Regions from separate parts of the Streptomyces sp. NPDC051963 genome, predicted to be linked through region 1. Evidence: riboswitches for the same ligand, from Rfam matches in the RefSeq annotation. Region 1 holds a riboswitch; the other holds the start of a gene.
The links. A riboswitch is a leader RNA that binds a small molecule or an ion and turns the genes downstream of it on or off. The one in region 1 is predicted to bind cobalamin.

Region 2: another riboswitch for cobalamin. It lies ahead of ACIHFB_RS26510 (NAD-binding protein); the one in region 1 lies ahead of ACIHFB_RS17565 (energy-coupling factor ABC transporter permease).

Annotation. Positions count from the first base shown of each region.
Region 1 covers NZ_JBIUCC010000004.1:175,092-180,375, reverse strand. The annotation lists gene ACIHFB_RS17580 (energy-coupling factor ABC transporter ATP-binding protein) at 1-67, opposite strand, end outside; gene cbiQ (cobalt ECF transporter T component CbiQ) at 64-813, opposite strand; gene ACIHFB_RS17570 (energy-coupling factor ABC transporter substrate-binding protein) at 814-1,161, opposite strand; gene ACIHFB_RS17565 (energy-coupling factor ABC transporter permease) at 1,158-1,850, opposite strand; cobalamin riboswitch at 1,880-2,129, opposite strand; gene ACIHFB_RS17560 (alpha/beta hydrolase) at 2,189-3,682, opposite strand; gene ACIHFB_RS17555 (ATP-grasp domain-containing protein) at 3,829-5,085, shown strand; gene ACIHFB_RS17550 (Rossmann-like domain-containing protein) at 5,082-5,284, shown strand, end outside.
Region 2 covers NZ_JBIUCC010000006.1:424,262-429,545, reverse strand. The annotation lists gene ACIHFB_RS26545 (gas vesicle protein) at 1-52, opposite strand, end outside; gene ACIHFB_RS26540 (SRPBCC family protein) at 49-1,134, opposite strand; gene ACIHFB_RS26535 (DNA primase) at 1,131-1,754, opposite strand; gene ACIHFB_RS26530 (gas vesicle protein GvpG) at 1,751-2,014, opposite strand; gene ACIHFB_RS26525 (GvpL/GvpF family gas vesicle protein) at 2,025-2,783, opposite strand; gene ACIHFB_RS26520 (gas vesicle structural protein GvpA) at 2,780-3,229, opposite strand; gene gvpO (gas vesicle protein GvpO) at 3,278-3,613, opposite strand; cobalamin riboswitch at 3,845-4,026, shown strand; partial or broken gene ACIHFB_RS26510 (NAD-binding protein) at 4,021-4,254, shown strand; gene ACIHFB_RS26505 (enoyl-CoA hydratase) at 4,251-5,027, shown strand; cobalamin riboswitch at 5,082-5,222, shown strand; gene ACIHFB_RS26500 (CbtB-domain containing protein) at 5,257-5,284, shown strand, end outside.

The DNA.
Region 1 (5,284 bases):
GCACGGCCGGACCGTCCTCGTAGGCGAAGGACACGCCCCGCAGGGCGACGAGGGCGGCGTCGCTCATGACAGCGGCCTTTCCAGTACGAGGGTGAGGGCGGCCAGCGTCGCGAGGAGGAGCGTGCTGGCGACCGTGAAGCGGACGGAGACCCGGGCTTCGGGGACGAGGACGCGCAGGGTGCCGTCGTAGCCGCGCCCGGCGAGCCCGGCCTGGAGTCGGGTCGCCCGGTCGAATGCCCGTACGAACGCGGTCGCGCCGAGCCCGGCCAGGGACCGCCAGGCGGCGGCTCGCGTGGTGTGCCCGAGCCGCGCGGCCTGTGCCTCCCGGATCCGGCGCATGGAGTCCAGCAGCAGGAAGCTCATGCGGTACGTCACCAGCGCCACGTCGACGACCGGCGCGGGCACGCCGGCCTTCACCAGACGGGGCAGCAGGTCGGACATGGGTGTGGTGAACGCGAAGAGCAGCACGCCGAGCGAGGCGGCCGAGGTGCGCAGCAGCAGTTCCCCGGCGCGCACATGTCCCTCGTCGGCGAGGGACACGAACCCGTCCGGGCCGCCGACCTGCACCAGCAGGGTGGCAGCGCCGGTCACGCAGAAGCCCAGCGGGACGCGGTAGGCACGCCACAGCTTGCGACCGGGCACGCCCGCCGGGCCCAGCAGCACGGCGAGCGCGGTGGCCAGGACCAGGGCCGCGCCCGGCCAGGGCGGCAGCGAGATCGCCAGCACGGTGAGGCCGAGCCCGAGCACGGCCTTGTCCACGGGGTGACGGCGGCGCCAGCGACTGCTGTGCGCCGCCGCGTCGATGGGCAGCACTCAGACCTGCTCGTCGGCCGTGCTCTCGGCCCCCCGCGGCTCCAGTGCCCGCTGCTCGCCCTGCCGCCGCCCGCGCCGCAGGCCGAAGTAGTAGGCGAGGACACCGGCGCCGAGGGCCGCCTGCAAGGCGAACAACGCCGACTCGATCTCGCCGGACGGCGGCTCGTACAGGGGCGAGAACCAGGGCTCGTAGTCCGGCTTGATCTCGGTGATCGCCGTTTCCGCCTCGGCGTCGGCGCCCGTGAACGGCTCCTCCTTGTGGTCGCCGAGGCCGAGGACCAGCGGCAGCACCGCGAGCGCGGCCACGGCGAGCAGCAACAGGGAGTTGATCTTCGCGTTCCGGCTCATCGGGCCACCGCCTCGGCGTCGGCCTTCTTGCTGAGCAGCACGCCGAGCCGGGTCAGCTCACCCTTGCTGGACTGCACGAGCAGCCGCATCACCAGCACCGTGAGCAGTCCCTCGCTCACCGCGAGCGGGATCTGCGTGACCGCGAAGATGGACCCGAACTTGCCGAGCGCACCCAGGAAACCGCTGCTCGGGTCGGGGAAGGCGAGCGCCAGCTGGACGCTGGTGACGCAGTAGGTGGACAGGTCGGCGACGAACGCGCCGAAGAAGACCGCCACCATCAGCGGCACGTCGTAGCGCCGCAGCACCTTGTAGACGGCGTATCCCGCCCAGGGCCCGATGATCGCCATCGAGAACACGTTGGCGCCGAGCGTGGTCAGGCCGCCGTGGGCGAGCAGCAGCGCCTGGAAGAGCAGGGTGATGGTGCCCAGCACCGCCATGATCGGCGGCCGGAACAGGATGGCGCCCAGGCCGGTGCCGGTCGGATGGGAGCAACTCCCGGTCACCGAGGGCAGTTTGAGGGCCGACAGAACGAACGTGAAGGCTCCGGAGGCGCCGAGGAGCAGGGTGCTCTCCGGGTGCTCTTTGACCTCACGGGTGAGTGACCGGACTCCGTGGACGACAAATGGCGCCGACGCGACGCTCCAGGCGACCGCGTGCGCCGGAGGCAGAAAACCCTCGGCTATGTGCATGGCTCAGCAGACCCTCTCCAGCACCTCGTGGATGGTTGACGTGCCCTGGCCGGTCTCCTGGCTGACGGGTACCACCGCCCGTGCTCCGCCTTCCCGGGTCCGAGGACCCAGTGGCTGCCCTTGGGCCCTGCCGTCGAACTCCCGTCCCGCCGTGCAGGCGGACGACGAGCATTTGACGGCAGGGCCCAAGGGCCGGAGCCGGACTTCCCGATTCACAGTGGCGAGGGCCGCACCGGCATCACACCGGATTTCCCGTTCACCAAGGCGTGGTGACAGTAGTGGGCCCCCGGGGGTGGTGACAAGCCGTGCATGGGGGCGCACAGGGGGAGTGAACAGCGCTAACGGCCGTCGCCGCCGGGCTCCGGCAGTCCCGGCCCCGCACACCGTACGTCCGTATCGGGCACCTTCCCGCCCACGAGATACGCGGCCACCGTGCCGTCCACGCAGGTGTTGCCGCGGCTGGCGAACACGCCGTGCGAGTAGTCGTCGGCGAGGGTGATCAGACGCGAGCCGGGCAGCACCTTGCCCAGTTCGCGGGCCCCCTCGATCGGAGTGACCGCGTCGTGCGCGGAGGCGACCAGCAGCACCGGCGGGGCGTCGGGGCCGCCGAGCGGGGTCCGCCGGGCGGGCCGGTACGGCCAGTAGGCGCAGGTGGACGCCTCCATGCCGGTCAGGACCGGCTGGGAGTCGATACGGCGGGTGCGGCGGATGTCCGCCAGGATGCGGTCCGGCGTCGGCGCGGGGCCGTCGGCGCACTTGACGATGCGGTTGGCCGCCTCGTAGTTGCGCGAATCGGCGCTGTCGAACGCCGTGCCGGGCCGAAGCCCGTCCGTGGTCCGGTCGTTGAGGTAGTTCCGCATCCCGTCGGCGAGAGTCGTCCAGCGTTCGGTGCGGCCGAGCGCGCGGTAGACGGCACGGTCGAACTCGGACGCCCCGAAGCCGTCCACGGGTGCGGCGCCGAGCCCTCGGCGCACCCGTAGAGCGGCCCGGCGTATGTCGTCGGCGTCCGAGCCCAGGCCGAAGCGGTCGGCATGGGCCGCGGCCCACTCGAAGAACGTGTCCCGCTGCCGCAGCAGCGCCCGGCTCTGGAGCACGTCGAACGCGTACCAGTCCCACGGCCCGACCACACTGTCCAGCACCATCCGCCCGACCCGCCGCGGGAACAGCGCCGCATAGGCCGCGCCGAGATGGCTGCCGTACGACACCCCGAGGAAGCTCGTCCTCGGCTCGCCGAGCGCGGCGCGGACGGCGTCCATGTCGTACGCCGTCCGCTCGGTGGACAGATACGGCAGGACGTCGCCCGCGCCCGTCGCGCAGTCGTGGGCCATGTCCCGCAGCGAGGCGAGGTAGGCCCGTTCCGCCGTCGGACTCGCCGGCACGGGATCCGCGCCCGGACTGTCGAACAGGCCGCCCATGTCGCCGCAGCCGACCGGTGAGCTCCGGCCGACGCCGCGCGGGTCGAAGCCGATGACGTCGTACGAACGCCGCACGCTCTCCGGGAGTTTGGCGCGCTTGGTCACCGCGTAGGGGAGCCCGGAGCCGCCCGGCCCGCCGGGGTTCACCAGCAGGATGCCGCGTCGCTCGGCCGGCGTGCCGGAGGCGGGGACGCGGGAGACGGCGATGGTCAGACGCGGTCCCTCCGGGTGGTGCCGGTCGAGCGGGACGTCGATCCGACCGCACTCCACGCGGTCGGGTGCGGGCGGGCGTGGGACGGAGTCGGGGCAGTCGCCGAAACGGACGGCCGGTGCCGGGGGTGCGGCCGCGGCGGGAGCGGGTGCGGGGAGCAGCGCGAGGGCGCACAGAATCACCGCGGAGCGGGTGTGAACGGACAAAAGGAACCTCAAGGTGATGTTGTTCTGTCAGATGACAATGAAAATGATTATCGATAACGTGGCCGAGTCAAGTCCGGCCCTCCTCCCGTCCGAGGGGGTTCCGGGCTGCCCTGACGTCTGAAATACCCGTAGGGAAAAGGGGAGTTGTGGCTCATCTGCTGATGGTCGAGAGCTGGGTCGGTGCCATGAGCCGACTGCTGCCGAGAGCGATCCGGGAGAGCGGGCACGAGTTCACGTTCCTCACCCGTGACCTGCATCACTACCTCCGGTCGGCGCCGGAGGGGACCGCGCATCCGCTGCTCGGCGCCCGTCATGTGATCACCGCCGACACGAACGACCTCGGCGCCCTGCTGCCGGAGATCGAGCGGCTGCACACGGCGCTCGGCTTCGACGGGGTGCTGACGTCCTGCGACTACTACCTCCCGGCCGTGGCACGCATCGCCGGACACCTCGGACTGCCCGGTCCCGGCCCCGAGGCGGTGGAGAACGCCTGCCGCAAGGACGCCACCCGCCGCGTTCTCGCCGACGCGGGCCTGCCGCAGCCGCGCTTCGCCGTGCACGAGGAGTGGGCGGACATCGCGCGGGCCGCGGGGGAGATCGGCTACCCGCTGGTGGTCAAGCCCGTCGACCTGTGTGCGGGTATGTATGTCCGGCGGGTCGACGACGAGGCGCAACTGGCCGCCGCCGTACGGGCGTTGGGCGACTTCCCGGTCAATGCGCGCGGGCAGCGCCGGGCGCCCGTCGTCCTGCTCGAAGAGCTGCTGGACGGGCCCGAGGTGAGCGTCGAAACCGTTTCCCACGCGGGTGCGGTCCATGTGGTCGGCGTGACCGACAAGAGCGTCGGCGGCGCCCCCGCCTTCATCGAGACCGGCCATATGTTCCCGGCCGCGCTGACGTCCGCCGACAACGAGGCCGCCGAGCAGACCGCGCTGGGCGCCCTGAAGGCCCTTGACCTGACGGACGGCGTCGTCGCCCACACCGAGATCAAGCTCACCAGTGCCGGCCCGCGCGTCGTCGAGGTCAACCCGCGCCCCGCCGGAAACCGCATCACCGAACTCGTGCGCCACGTCACCGGCATCGACCTCGCCGCCGCCTTCGTCGAAGTCGCCCTGGGCCGCGCACCCGACCTGCGCCGCACCGACACCGGCCTGCGCAGCGCCGCCATCGGCTTCCTGGTCCCGCACACCGCCGGGACGCTCGAAGCGCTGGACGGCTCCGAACTCCCTGATGTACCCGGTGTGTTGGAGGTACAGCTCGCCGAGCCGGGCAAGGCCGTGAAGGCGGCGGGCAGCAACAACGAATACCTCGGACACGTCATGGCAGGCGACACCGACGGGCCCGGCGCCCGCGACCGCGTCGAGGCACTGCTGGCCGACCTGCGGGCGGGACTGGTGATCCGATGACCACGACCGAGACCGCCACCACCGGGTCCGCTGCCGCCGGGACTGCCGCGACTGGGACCGCCACCCTCGGGTCCGCCACGACCGGGTCCGCTGCCGCCGGGACCGCGACCGCTGAGTCCGCCACGACTGGGACCGCCGCCACAGGGTCCGCCGCCGCCGGGACTGCCACGACCGGGACCGCCGCCCCCGAGTCCGCCGC
Region 2 (5,284 bases), on a different contig from region 1:
TGCTGCCGCCGTCGTGTCCGTAGGGCTGCGGGAGCCGGCTCGCCGTGGTCATCGCCGGCTCCCGCCCTCGGCGTACTCTTCCTCGTCTTCGTACGCCTTCTCGTCCTCGGGCTCCTCCTCGTATTCGCCCTCGGGCTCCTCGTCGTCCTTCGCGCTCTCCTCGGCTTCCTCCTCGTCGCCTTCGTACTCGTACTCGCCCTCGCCCTCGGGCTCCTCCTCGTACTGCTCGTCGTCCTCCTGGCCCTCGTTCTCCTCCTCCGCGACCGCGTCCTCGTGGCTGCGGAGGACCTCGCCGTCGCCGATCTCGCCGCGCCAGCCGTCGGAGGCCTCGCCCTTGAGGGCGATGAAGCGGGCGTAGTTCTTGAGGTCGAGCCGGGCCCGGTGGCCCTGGGCGCGCCAGATGTTGCCGGTCTTCTCGAACAGACCGCTGGGGTAGTACTCGATGACCAGCAGGACGCGGGTGAGGTTCTCCGCGATGTGGTGGAAGGACACGACGCCCTTCGTGGTGCCCTTGGCGCCCTCCGACGTCCAAGCGATGCGGTCGTCGGGGATCTGCTCGGTGGTCTTCGCCTTCCAGCTGCGGTTCGACCAGAAGACCTTCAGCTGCCAGTCGGACTGGGTGTCGTCCGCACGGCCCGCGCTCTTCACACCCTTCGCGAAGGTGCTGAACTCCTGGTACTGGGTCCACTGGTCGTAGGCGGTGCGCACCGGCACGCAGACGTCGACCTGCTCGATGATGACGGTCGGCTTCTTGCCCGCGGCGCCCTTGCCCTTGCCCTTGCCGCCGCCGAGGTTCTTCAGGGCGCCGACGACCTTTTCCTTCGCACCGGAGACACCCACTGCCAGGGCGGAGCGCAGCGGGCCCTTGCCCTCGGCGAGCTTGCGGCCGCCGTCCAGCGCGAGCTTGCCGAAGCCGGGGCTGTTGCCCTCCGCTATGTCGTTGAGCTTGCCGGTGGTCTCGCCGAGCTTGCGGCCGACGCCGACGAGCAGGCGCTCGGCCTGCGCGGAGAGGTACTGCTGCACCTCCGCCTTGAGCCGGTCGGCCGCCTCGCTCTGGGCGAGGCCGGACAGCGGAGTCGCACTGGTGGCCTTCCCGGCCGCGTCAGTGGCCGTGGATGCCGGGTTCGGAGTCATCGCTCGCCGCCTCCCTTCCCTTTCGTGGCACGCGAGGGGGTCCTGGCGGCCGGCTTCCGGGCACCTGCGGTCTTCTTCGGGGCCGTCTTCTTGGCGGGCGCCTTGCGCGCGGACTTCTTGGCGGTCTTGGGGGCGGTCTGGGAGGCGCTCTTCTCCGCCGGAGCCGGAGCCTTCCGGGCGGCCCTCTTGCGCGACGTCTCCTCGCTCTCGTCGGCGTCCAGGGACTCGTCGCGGTCCTCGAGCTTCTCTTCCTGCTGTTCCTCGTCCTGGTCTTCCTCGTCCTCGTCGTGCCCGGTCTCCACGACACCCGCGAGCTGGTCGCGGACATCGGCGGTACGGCCGTGCAGACGGTCGGCGAGCGCATCCATCTGCCGCTCGACCAGCGCGCCCGAGGCGGCCTTGCCGACGCCGCTCAGGTCCTGGCGCAGCTCGTCGCCGATCTGCTTGAACTGCGGGTTGTCCTTCAGCTGCCGCGAGACCAGGTCCGCCACGGCGCCGGGGCTCAGGTTCAGTCGCTTGCCCGCGATCAACGTGCCCGCGGCCATGGCCAGTTTCAGCTTCTTGGTGCGTCCGAGGACGTACCCGGCCCCGATCGCGAGGCCGATGAGTGTTCGGTTCATGGTGTCGTCCCGTCGTCCGTTCCGAAGCTTCTGTGTGTGGCCGTCTCCAGCCGGTCGAGGAGTTCGTCCTCCAGTTGGTCGAACTCCTCCTCGGTGATCTCACCGGCCTCCAGCAGCGTCTCCAGGCGGGCGAGTTCGGCCTGGATCGTCGCGGGGTCGTAGTAGATGCGTTCGGCTTCCTGCACCACCTGCTCGATGACCCACGCGCTGCCGCGCACGGGGGCGAACGGGAGGAGGAGCACTTCCGAGATCAGTCCCACGATGTGCCTTCTAACCGTCGGTGCCGTCGGTGCCGGCGGGTCGAGCCGGGCCCGGCTCGACGAAGCTGTACGGAGGCAGCGGGCCGTTGACGCTCATTTCGAGGTGCGGGACGGCCGCGCGCAGTTCCTCCACCTTCTCCAGGAAGCCGGCGGCCGAGTCCCGCTCCACCAGGAAGGAGACATTGACCAGCCATCCGCCCGATCCGGGGCCGAGACTGGTCGCCGCGGCGTATGGCGCGAGGGCCTCCTGCACGGCTGTCGCGTCCTGGGCCTCCTGCGCCTGCACGGCGGCGGCGATCATCTCGCCGAGCTGGAGCTGCCGCTCGTGGCTGCGGCCGCCCGCCTGCCGGCCGGCTTGGACGAGGGCCCGCAGCTCGGGACTGTCGGCCAGCACGTGGTGCAGTACCGCTTCCTCGACGTGGGAGGCCTTGAGGTTGTACTCGACCTTGCCGTCGAGCGCTTTGAGCCGCTCCTCGTAGTGGTTCGCGCGCTCGGCGAGGACCGCGGTGACCTTGCTGTCGTCGGGGGCCACACTTCCGAACCGCAGGGGCAGTACGCAGCCGGTGGAGCCGGTCTCGGCGAGCACGTTCTGGTGGGCGAGGAGTTCGCGTCGCTTGGGGCGCAGGTCCTCCGGCGCGTCGCTGACGACCGCCGCGAGCTCACCCTCTTCCAGCACACGCACCGGCTGGGGCGGGTTGCCCACGCCGTCCAGGCCTTCGGGGAGGGCGGGGTGCGACCGCGCGGTGATGGCGTAGACGTAGGTGCTCACTCGTCTTCCTCCCTCTCCTTGCGGCGCGCAGCTGTGCTCTTGCGCGTCCGCGGCCGGCGCTCATGCTCTTCCTGCTCCTTCGAGGAGCCCTCGTCACGGCCTTGCCGGAAGGCGTCGGAGATCGTCTCCGCGGCGCCGGACAGCGCGCCCTTGGATTTGCCGCGGGCGCCGGACTCGGTGATCTCGCCGACCATGTCGGGCAGGCCGGGGCTCTTGTGGGGGCCCGCCTCCAGGTCGAGGCGGTTGCAGGCCTCGGCGAAGCGGAGGTAGGTGTCGACGCTGGCGACGACGACCCGTACGTCGATCTTGAGGATCTCGATGCCGACCAGGGAGACACGTATGAACGCGTCGATGACCAGACCCCTGTCGAGGACGAGTTCCAGTACGTCGTAGAGGCTGCTGCTGCGGCCTCCTCCGCTGGCTTGTTGTGCTGGGACAACGGTCATGTCTGTCGTCCTCCTTGCCGGGGGAAGGGCTGACCGCGGGCGGGCGGCCTACTGGCCGCCGGAGCGGTCTGTTTCGGACCGCCCCCTCTCGTAGCGACGGATGCGCCGGTAGCCGGTGAGCTGTCCCTGTTCGTCGAGGTCCACCTGATAGCTCGCCATCAGGCTCATCGTCTCCGGGACCTTGGCGAGTTCGAGGACTTCGATCGCCAGGGACCAACCGCCGTCCGTCTTCTCGAAGGACGAGACGGTCTCCGCTGTCATGCCGGTCATGTCGCCGAGCTGGTCGCGCGCCCGGCGCAGTACCTCTGTCGGCGTCTGCCGGTCGTCGTCCGTCATGGCGTCGTCCTCGCTCCGCACGCTTCGAGTACCGCGGTCTGCCGTCATATGTGATTTATGTGAGTTTTATGAGGTTTTTGTGAACTAGTGAGGCGTGCAGCGGCTCACGGCTCACGCGCAAACTCACGCGTTCTCCATCGCCACACCGTCTTCGAGTGGCCCTAAGGCTTTGGGCTAAACCTTCTCGAATTGCGCGGCGGCCGAGAATGTGATGTCGGCCGGACCGGCAGCGACGTCATGGTGGGGTCCCGCGGGGTGGATTTACTGGGACGTCCAACTATATTGTCGTGAGCACAAGGCCCGCGGTGCAGGGAAGCCGGTGTGAATCCGGCGCGGTCCCGCCACTGTGACCGGGGAGTACGCCGTCGAGAGTTACGCCACTGACGAGCTGGATGTCGGGAAGGCGGACGGCGCGCGCTGATCCGGGAGTCAGGATACCGGCCGCGGGATGTTCCGGCCCCGTCCCGGCCGGCCCCGCCAACCGCGGCTACCGGCCGGGATTCGCCGCCTCCCTCATGGCCAAGGACCTGGCCCTGGCCGCCAACGCGGTCCGGTCGGGCGGCGTCCATGCGGAACTCGGTCTGCGCGCGGCCGAGTTGTACGCCGCCTATGCCGAGCGCGCCGGAGCCACGGAGGACTTCTCCGGCATCGTACGGACGATCAGGGACCGGAGCGGGGAACACGCATGAGCACCGAGTACGAGACGATCCTCGTCGAGCGCAAGGGCCGTACCGCCCTGCTCACCCTCAACCGTCCGAAGGCCCTCAACGCACTGAACCTGAAGGTCATGGAGGAGGTCGTGGCCGCCACCGAGGCCCTCGACCGGAACCCGGAGTGCGGGTGCATCGTGATCATGGGCTCGGCGAAGGCGTTCGCCGCCGGGGCCGACATCAAGGAGATGCAGCCGCAGGGCTACCTGGACATGTTCCTCACCGACTGGTTCACGGCCTGGGACCGGCTCGCCCAGGTGCGCACGCCGACCCTCGCGGCCGTCTCCGGATACGCCCTCGGCGGCTGTGAACTCGCCATGCTCTGCGACATCCTGCTCGCCGCCAACACCGCCGTCTTCGGCCAGCCGGAGATCAAGCTGGGCGTGATCCCCGGCAACTGCGGCTCCCAGCGGCTGACCCGGGCGGTCGGCAAGGCCAAGGCCATGGAGATGTGCCTGACCGGGCGCACCATGGACGCCGCCGAGGCCGAGCGCGCCGGACTCGTTTCCCGGATCGTGCCCGCCGACGAGCTGCTCGGCGAGGCGCTCGCTGTCGCCGAGACCGTCGCCGGCATGTCGCTCCCGGTGGCGATGATGGCGAAGGAAGCCGTGGGCCACGCCTTCGAGACCACGCTCACCGAGGGCGTCCGCTTCGAACGCAGCCTCTTCCACGCGGTGTTCGCGACCGCCGACCAGAAGGAGGGCATGGGCGCCTTCGTCGACAAGCGGCCGCCCGAGTTCCGCCACCGCTGACCCGAAGAGGCGCGGGCTTCTGCCGGTTGATTTGGGGTGGACTTGATTGACCGGCCGGAGAAGCAGGCCGTACGTTCCCCATGTAGTGATGGCATAAGGAAGCTGGTGGAATTCCAGCACGGTCGCGCCACTGTGAGCCCGCCACCGGAAGGTGACGGGCGAGTCAGACACTGAGCCCTCACTCCGCCCGTACACGCAAGGGACGCACGATCCCCAAGGAGGGCTCACCTTGAGCAGCATTTCCACGCCCCGCCCGG